DNA from 3 places in the Methylobacterium sp. Leaf466 genome. Region 1 is predicted to be linked to each of the others. Evidence: predicted binding sites of a transcription regulator. Region 1 holds the regulator's gene; each other region holds the start of a gene.
What was found. Region 1 encodes LexA, which represses DNA repair genes until DNA is damaged. Its sites were predicted from a motif close to TGTTCNNNNTGTGTTCNG; they were not measured.
Positions count from the first base shown of each region.

Region 2: ASG59_RS17175 (UvrD-helicase domain-containing protein) is a predicted target of LexA. The motif match lies at 989-1,006, and genes of this name have one in related genera.
Region 3: ASG59_RS10815 (DUF3072 domain-containing protein) is a predicted target of LexA. The motif match lies at 1,207-1,224, and genes of this name have one in related genera.

Region 1 covers NZ_LMRC01000012.1:122,391-124,653, forward strand. The annotation lists gene ASG59_RS06945 (ComEC/Rec2 family competence protein) at 1-592, shown strand, start outside; gene lexA (transcriptional repressor LexA) at 586-1,356, opposite strand; gene pepN (aminopeptidase N) at 1,685-2,263, shown strand, end outside.
Region 2 covers NZ_LMRC01000034.1:215,845-218,107, forward strand. The annotation lists gene ASG59_RS17175 (UvrD-helicase domain-containing protein) at 1-977, opposite strand, end outside; gene ASG59_RS17180 (hypothetical protein) at 1,161-1,400, shown strand; gene ASG59_RS17185 (AsmA family protein) at 1,554-2,263, shown strand, end outside.
Region 3 covers NZ_LMRC01000023.1:268,858-271,120, reverse strand. The annotation lists gene ASG59_RS10820 (branched-chain amino acid aminotransferase) at 247-1,134, shown strand; gene ASG59_RS10815 (DUF3072 domain-containing protein) at 1,239-1,529, shown strand; gene ASG59_RS10810 (Flp family type IVb pilin) at 1,692-1,874, shown strand; gene ASG59_RS10805 (DUF937 domain-containing protein) at 1,940-2,263, opposite strand, start outside.

The sequences.
Region 1 (2,263 bases):
ACTGCTGCCGGCCGCCATCGGGGTCGCCCTGGCGGCGATCCCGATGCGCAACGACATCTACGTCGACCGGGAGGGCGCGGGAGCCGCCGTTCGCGACCGGTCGGGCCGCCTGGCCGCGCTCGGGCGACCGCCGGCCTTCGTCATGGAGCAATGGCTGAAGGCGGAAGGCGATTCGCGCCAGGCCACGGACGTCATCGCCGCATCCCCGGCGCGCTGCGACCGGCTCGGCTGCACGATGGAGGCGCAGGACGGCCGCCGCATCGCGCTGCTCAAGGACCGCCGCGGCTTTCGCGAGGACTGCGTCCGGGCGGATATCCTGATCTCGCGTCTCGAAGCGCCGACTGCTTGTGCCGCCGCCGTCATCGTCGACAGACGCTTTTTGCGGGACCACGGCGCCACTGCGATCCGCCTGACGGACGGGGCACCGACACTGACGACCGCGCGTGCGCCCGGCGTCACCAAACCCTGGCGCCCGTCCACGGTGGCGCCAAGCCCGGCACCCACGCCGGACCCGGTGACGGCACCGGAAGCCACCGACGACGAAACGGTACCCGACACCCCTTCGTCGTCGCCGGCGGAGCGGCTTCAGTAGCGCCGCACGAGACTGACCAGGCGACCCTGGATGCGAACGCGGTCGGGGCCGAGCACCCGGGTTTCGTAGGCGGGGTTGGCCGCCTCCAGGGCGATGGACGAACCGCGGCGGCGCAGGCGCTTCAGGGTCGCTTCCTCGTCGTCGATCAGCGCGACGATGATGTCGCCGGTGTTGGCGGTCTCCTGCTTGCGGATGACCACAAGGTCGCCGTCGAGGATGCCGGCCTCCACCATCGAGTCACCGCGCACTTCGAGGGCGTAATGCTCGCCGCCCGACAGGAAGTCCGGCGACATCGCGATGGTGTGGCTCTGCTCCTGGATCGCCGAGATCGGTGTTCCCGCAGCGATCCGCCCCATCACCGGCACCATCACCGGCCGCCCCGCCTCGTCGGTGACACGCGCCATCGGCGGCTTGGCCATGGTCGGCCGCGCGACCGGCACATGGCTCTGTCCCGACTGGTCCCGACCCTTGCCGCCCTCGACCACGCTCGGCGTGAAACGCCGTGCCTCGACCGGTGCCTCGGACCGGGCCGGCATGGTGCCGCCGAGGCTCTCGGGCATCCGGATCACCTCGATCGCCCGGGCGCGATTGGGCAGGCGCCGCAGGAAGCCCCGCTCTTCGAGGGCGGTGATGAGACGGTGGATGCCGGATTTCGACTTGAGGTCGAGCGCGTCCTTCATCTCGTCGAAGGAGGGAGGAACACTGCTCTCCTGCATCCTCTGCTGTATGAACTGCAGCAGATCCAATTGCTTGCGCGTCAACATCCGACGACCCACACTCTCGCGACACCAACCGCGACACGACATCGCAGAAACAAATCACGAACAGGCTAGCCGTTCTTTAAGTGTTCTGCAAGGGTTCCGATCCGACCCGTGTCGTGATCGATCCGGAGGAAACGGACGCCGCTCGCCGTCGCGGCGGCGGGCCGGCGGCGCCCACGGGATACGGGTCGCGGCGCTGTGAATGGTCGGCGACCTCATGCGAGAAGACGGAGATCTCGACCGGGCTCGGGGAAACCGCCGCAACGCCGGACGGTGCCCGCAGACCCGAACACGGCCGCTCCGGTCGCCACCGCAGGAAGACTGATCCGTGATGCGCACCGACATGCCGACCCTGGTCCGCCTGGAGGACTACCGGCCGAGCGACCACCTCATCGACCGGGTCGACCTCGACGTCGTGCTGCATCCCACCGCGACCCGGGTGGTCTCCCGCCTCGGCCTGCGTCCCAACCCGGCCGGCCGCATCGGCTCACCGTTGGTGCTCGACGGCGAGGACCTCGTCCTCGTCCGCATCGCCCTCGACGGCAGGGTGCTCGACGCGGGATCCTTTTCCGTCGATGCCACCGGCCTGACCATCGCCGATCCGCCCCGGGCGCCCTTCACCCTGGAGATCGAGACCCGGATCGACCCGTCCGCCAATACCCGGCTCATGGGGCTCTACCGGTCGAACGGGGTCTATTGCACCCAATGCGAGGCCGACGGCTTCCGCCGGATCACCTACCTCCTCGACAGGCCGGATGTCCTGTCGGTCTGCACCACCCGGATCGAGGCGGACCGCGACGAGGCGCCGGTGCTGCTCGGCAACGGCAACCTGGTGAAGGCCGGCGAGGCGGGCCCCGGTCGCCATCATGCCGTCTGGCACGATCCCCACCCGAAGCCCGCCTATCTCTTC
Region 2 (2,263 bases), on a different contig from region 1:
GCGGCCGAGAGGATGTGGCCGGTGGAGCGGTAGTTGCGTTCCAGCCGCACCACGGTGGCGCCGGGGAAGTCGTGCTCGAACCGCAGGATGTTGTCGACCTCGGCCCCGCGCCAGCCGTAGATCGACTGGTCGTCGTCGCCGACGCAGGCGACGTTGCGGTGGCCCAGCGCCAGCAGCCGCAGCCACAGGTACTGGGCGACGTTGGTGTCCTGGTACTCGTCCACGAGGATGTAGCGGAAGCGCTGCTGGTAGGTCTCGAGCACGTCCGGGTTCTCGCGCCAGAGCTTGAGGCACAACAGCAGCAGGTCGCCGAAATCCGCCGCGTTGAGGGTGGCGAGCCGGGCCTGGTAGGCGGTGTAGAGGGCGCCGCCCTTGCCGAAGGCGAAGGCCTGCGCCTCTCCCGGCGGCACCTGCTCGGGCGAGAGGCCCCGGTTCTTCCAGCCGTCGATGGTGGAGGACAGGGCGCGGGCCGGCCAGCGCTTCTCGTCGATACCCTGGTCGGCGATGACCTGCTTCATCAGGCGCAGCTGGTCGTCCATCCCCAGGATGGTGAAGTCGGACTTCAGGCCGACGAGCTCGGCGTGGCGGCGCAGGATCTTGGTGCCGATGGCGTGGAAGGTGCCGAGCCAGGGCATGCCCTCGCCCGCCGGGCCGATCAGCGCGCCGATGCGCAGCTTCATCTCGCGGGCGGCCTTGTTGGTGAAGGTCACCGACAGGATGTCGTAGGGCCGCGCCCGGCCGGTGGCGACGAGGTGGGCGATGCGGGTGGTGAGCACCCGCGTCTTGCCCGTGCCGGCGCCGGCCAGCACCAGCACCGGCCCTTCGGTGGTCTCCACGGCCCGGCGCTGCTCGGGGTTGAGCCCCTCGAGATAGGGCTCTCCCTGCGGCCGCAGGGACGCCATGGCACGCGCGGCGATGGAAGAACCGGTTTGCGAGGTCGGAGCGGGCGCGGGCGCCGCGCCGGGATGCTGTGTCATGCCCGCTTCCCTGGACCAAAACGCGAACGGCGTCGAGGGCGCGGCGCCCGCGCCCGGCGTCCAGGCTGCGACCACGCGGGGGTACTCTTCGCGCCTGCGTGGAACTTGGATTCCCGCCCCCGCGTCGACACATCGAGCCCAGTCGCCGCCTCATCCGAGCCTCGAGTCAGTCAGGACCGACCCATGCGCCTATCCCTCGCCACCGCCCTGTTCCTCGCCGCCGCCAGCCCGGCGCTCGCCCAGTTGTCGGGCAACCCCGACAGCCTGAACGCCACGAACGAGCGGCTCTCCAACCAGAGCCAGATCCGCGGCATCCAGCAGCAGCAGCAGTTCGAGAACAACCAGATGCGCATGCAGATCCAGCGCAACGACGCCTTCCGCGCGGCACCCGCGCCGACGATCGTCGTTCCGCCCCGGCGCTGAGGCCCGGCACTGAAGCGCGCCCCCGGCCCGTGTGCTATGCGCAGGCCCGGGGACGCGAGATGTGGCGCCGCGCCGTGGATGCGGCCGGGTGCGATCCATCGTCGAGCCCCGTGAACCGGCCCGGCGACGCGGGCGACACGGGAACAGAGACTGGTGCGTGACATCCTGACCGCGGTCGCGGGCGCCGTCATCGTCATCCTGGTGGCGGCCCTGGCGATCCCGCCGTTCTTCCCCTGGGAGGAGTACCGCACCCTGGTCGACCGGGCGATCTCGCGGTCCGTCGGTCTTCCCGCCCGCAGCGAGGGGCGGATCGGGGTGCGGTTCCTGCCCTCGCCGCGGCTGCGCCTCGACCGGCTCTCGCTGGGCGACGCCCGGGACACCGACAGGCCGTCCGTCGACCTCGGCTTCGTCAAGGCCGAGATCGGGCTGACGCCGCTCCTCTCCGGCGAGATCCGCTTCACCGAGACCCGTATCGGCCGGGCAGAATTGCGCCTGCCGGTGACCGACGGCGACAGCGTGATGCTGCCGGCAGCCCCCCTCACCGGCGAGGACGGGCTCGCCGTCGACGACCTCGCCATCCGCCAACTGGTGGTCACCACCATCGCCACCAGGACCGGCCGGACCGGCCAGATCCGTGCCGAGGACGTCCGCCTCGACGCGCCGCGGCTCACCGGCCCGTGGCGGGTCGCGGGCTCGCGCGGCGGCGTGCCGTTCCGCCTGTCCACCGGCCAACCCGATGCCGAGGGCCGCATCGCGGTCAAGCTCTCGGGTGGCGGCGACACCCACCCGCGCGTCGAACTCGACGCGCGCTTGGGTCTCGTCCCGGTGCCGGACGCGCCCGCCGGCCCGATGCGGGCGATGGT
Region 3 (2,263 bases), on a different contig from region 1:
GTTGACATATCTCAGCCCCATTGCTACCCGTCAACCCGTCCGGCCCCGGGCCGTCACGAGCCTGCGGCGTGAGTTCGGCCTTCGGCTGTTGACGTCTCCGGCGTGCCGGCCCTTCACCGTGCGGGGCCTGCCGGATCGCCCGTCGTGGACGGCGCCGTGGCCCCTGCATCCGCCGATCTCCCGGATGGCCCGGCGCATCGATCGCGCTCGCCGCGCCGAACTCTCCCTGCCGAGGAACCCGTCGCCATGTCCATGATCCCGTTCGACCAGCGTGAGGGCACCATCTGGTTCGACGGCGTGCTGGTGCCGTGGCGGGAGGCCAAGATCCACGTGCTCAGCCACGGGCTGCACTACGGCTCGTCGGTGTTCGAGGGCGAGCGGGCCTACGGCGGCGCGATCTTCAAGAGCGAGGCGCATGCCGCCCGCCTGATCCGTTCGGCCGAACTCCTCGACTTCAAGATCCCCCACACCGTCGCCGAGATCGTGGCGGCCAAGGAGCTGGTGCTGCGCACCAGCGGCCTGTCGGACGCCTACCTGCGCCCCGTCGCCTGGCGCGGCTCGGAGATGATGGGGGTGGCGGCCCAGGCCAACACCATCCACCTCGCCATCGCCGCCTGGGAATGGCCGAGCTACTTCGATCCGCAGACCAAGATGAAGGGCATCCGCCTGGATCTCGCCGACTACCGCCGGCCCGACCCGCGCACCGCCCCTTCCGCCTCCAAGGCGGCGGGCCTCTACATGATCTGCACGATCTCCAAGCACCGGGCCGAGAACAAGGGCTACGCCGACGCGCTGATGCTCGACTGGGAGGACAACGTCGCCGAATGCACTGGCGCCAACGTGTTCTTCGTGGCCGACGGGGTGATCCACACGCCGCTCGCCGACCGGTTCCTCAACGGCATCACCCGGCAGACGGTGATCGAACTCGCCCGCCGCCGCGGCGTCGAGGTGGTGGAGCGGCGCATCCGTCCCGAGGAGATGGCGGGCTTCTCCGAATGCTTCATCACCGGCTCGGCCGCCGAGGTGACGCCGGTGGCCGAGATCGGCCCCTACCGGTTCACGCCCGCGACCCTGACCAAGACCCTGATGGACGATTACACCGCCGAGGTTCAGCCCAAGGCCGAGGCGGCCTGAGGCGCCCGTGGCCGGACGCCCCGCCGTCCGGCCACCCTCCTCGGAACCCGCGCCGCCGACCGACGTTGGGGTGAGAACATTCCATGAACGAAGGTGAGCGTGCCATGACGAAGTCGAAGCCCTCCGCCCAGCAGGACGACGCCCGGCAGGCGGATTCCGAGCGAGCTGACCCCAAGCAGTCGAACCCCAAGACCGAGGGCGGCGACGCCTCGAACCGGATCAAGGACCCCGACCAGTGGACCACCGGCTCCGAGCCGATGACCGGCGCGCAGGCCTCCTACCTCAAGACCCTCACCGAGGAGGTCGGCGAGCCTGCGGCGTTCGAGCCCGATCTCGACAAGGCCGAGGCCTCCAAGCGGATCGACGCCCTGCGCCAGGAAGCCGGACGAGGCTGAGCGGTATTCCAGGTTGCGTTTCGCGGAATGGCTTAAGCGAAGCGAAACACCTGGCGTGATAGGAGGGGTCACGACGCACTGACTCCGCCACGGGAAACTGAGACGATGACTTCGCCTGTGGCCGAGACTCGCCCGGGAGCCGGGCGGCCTGGAGTGTTTCCCGTGAAACGGACCATCCTCCGCGCCGCCCGGGGCTTTCGCGCCGCCCAGGGTGGCGCCACGGCGATCGAATATGCGCTGATCGCCGGCCTGATCTTCCTCGCCGTGGTCGGCGGCATCAACAGCTACGCCAGCAACATGGGTGGGATGTACGGGAAGATCGAAACGGCCATGATCAACAAATAGCCGGCCGCCGGTCCGGTATCCCGGCGAAGCTCGGATTCTCGCCCAGGAATCCGTGACGTCTCGCGTCAGGCCTTCGTGCGAGGGCTCTTCCAGAACGAGTCGAACAGCGACTGCATCGCCTTGACGTTCTCCTGCTGGGCCTCGACGCCGGCATCGAACATCTGCTGCAGGATCGCGTAGGGCTCGCCCGCGACCGCCGAAGGATTCCCGGCCGCGTTGGGTTTCGTCTCCGCCCTGGACGCGGGCGGTGGCAGGGCCGCCGCCCCGGCACGGCGGGGCTTGGCCTCCACGGCGGCGGGCGGGGCCATCGCGCTGCTCCAGACCTTCATCATCTCGGACCAATAGGCGCCGGGCGAGAAGCCGTTGGGCAGCGGAGTGGGCGGCGGCGG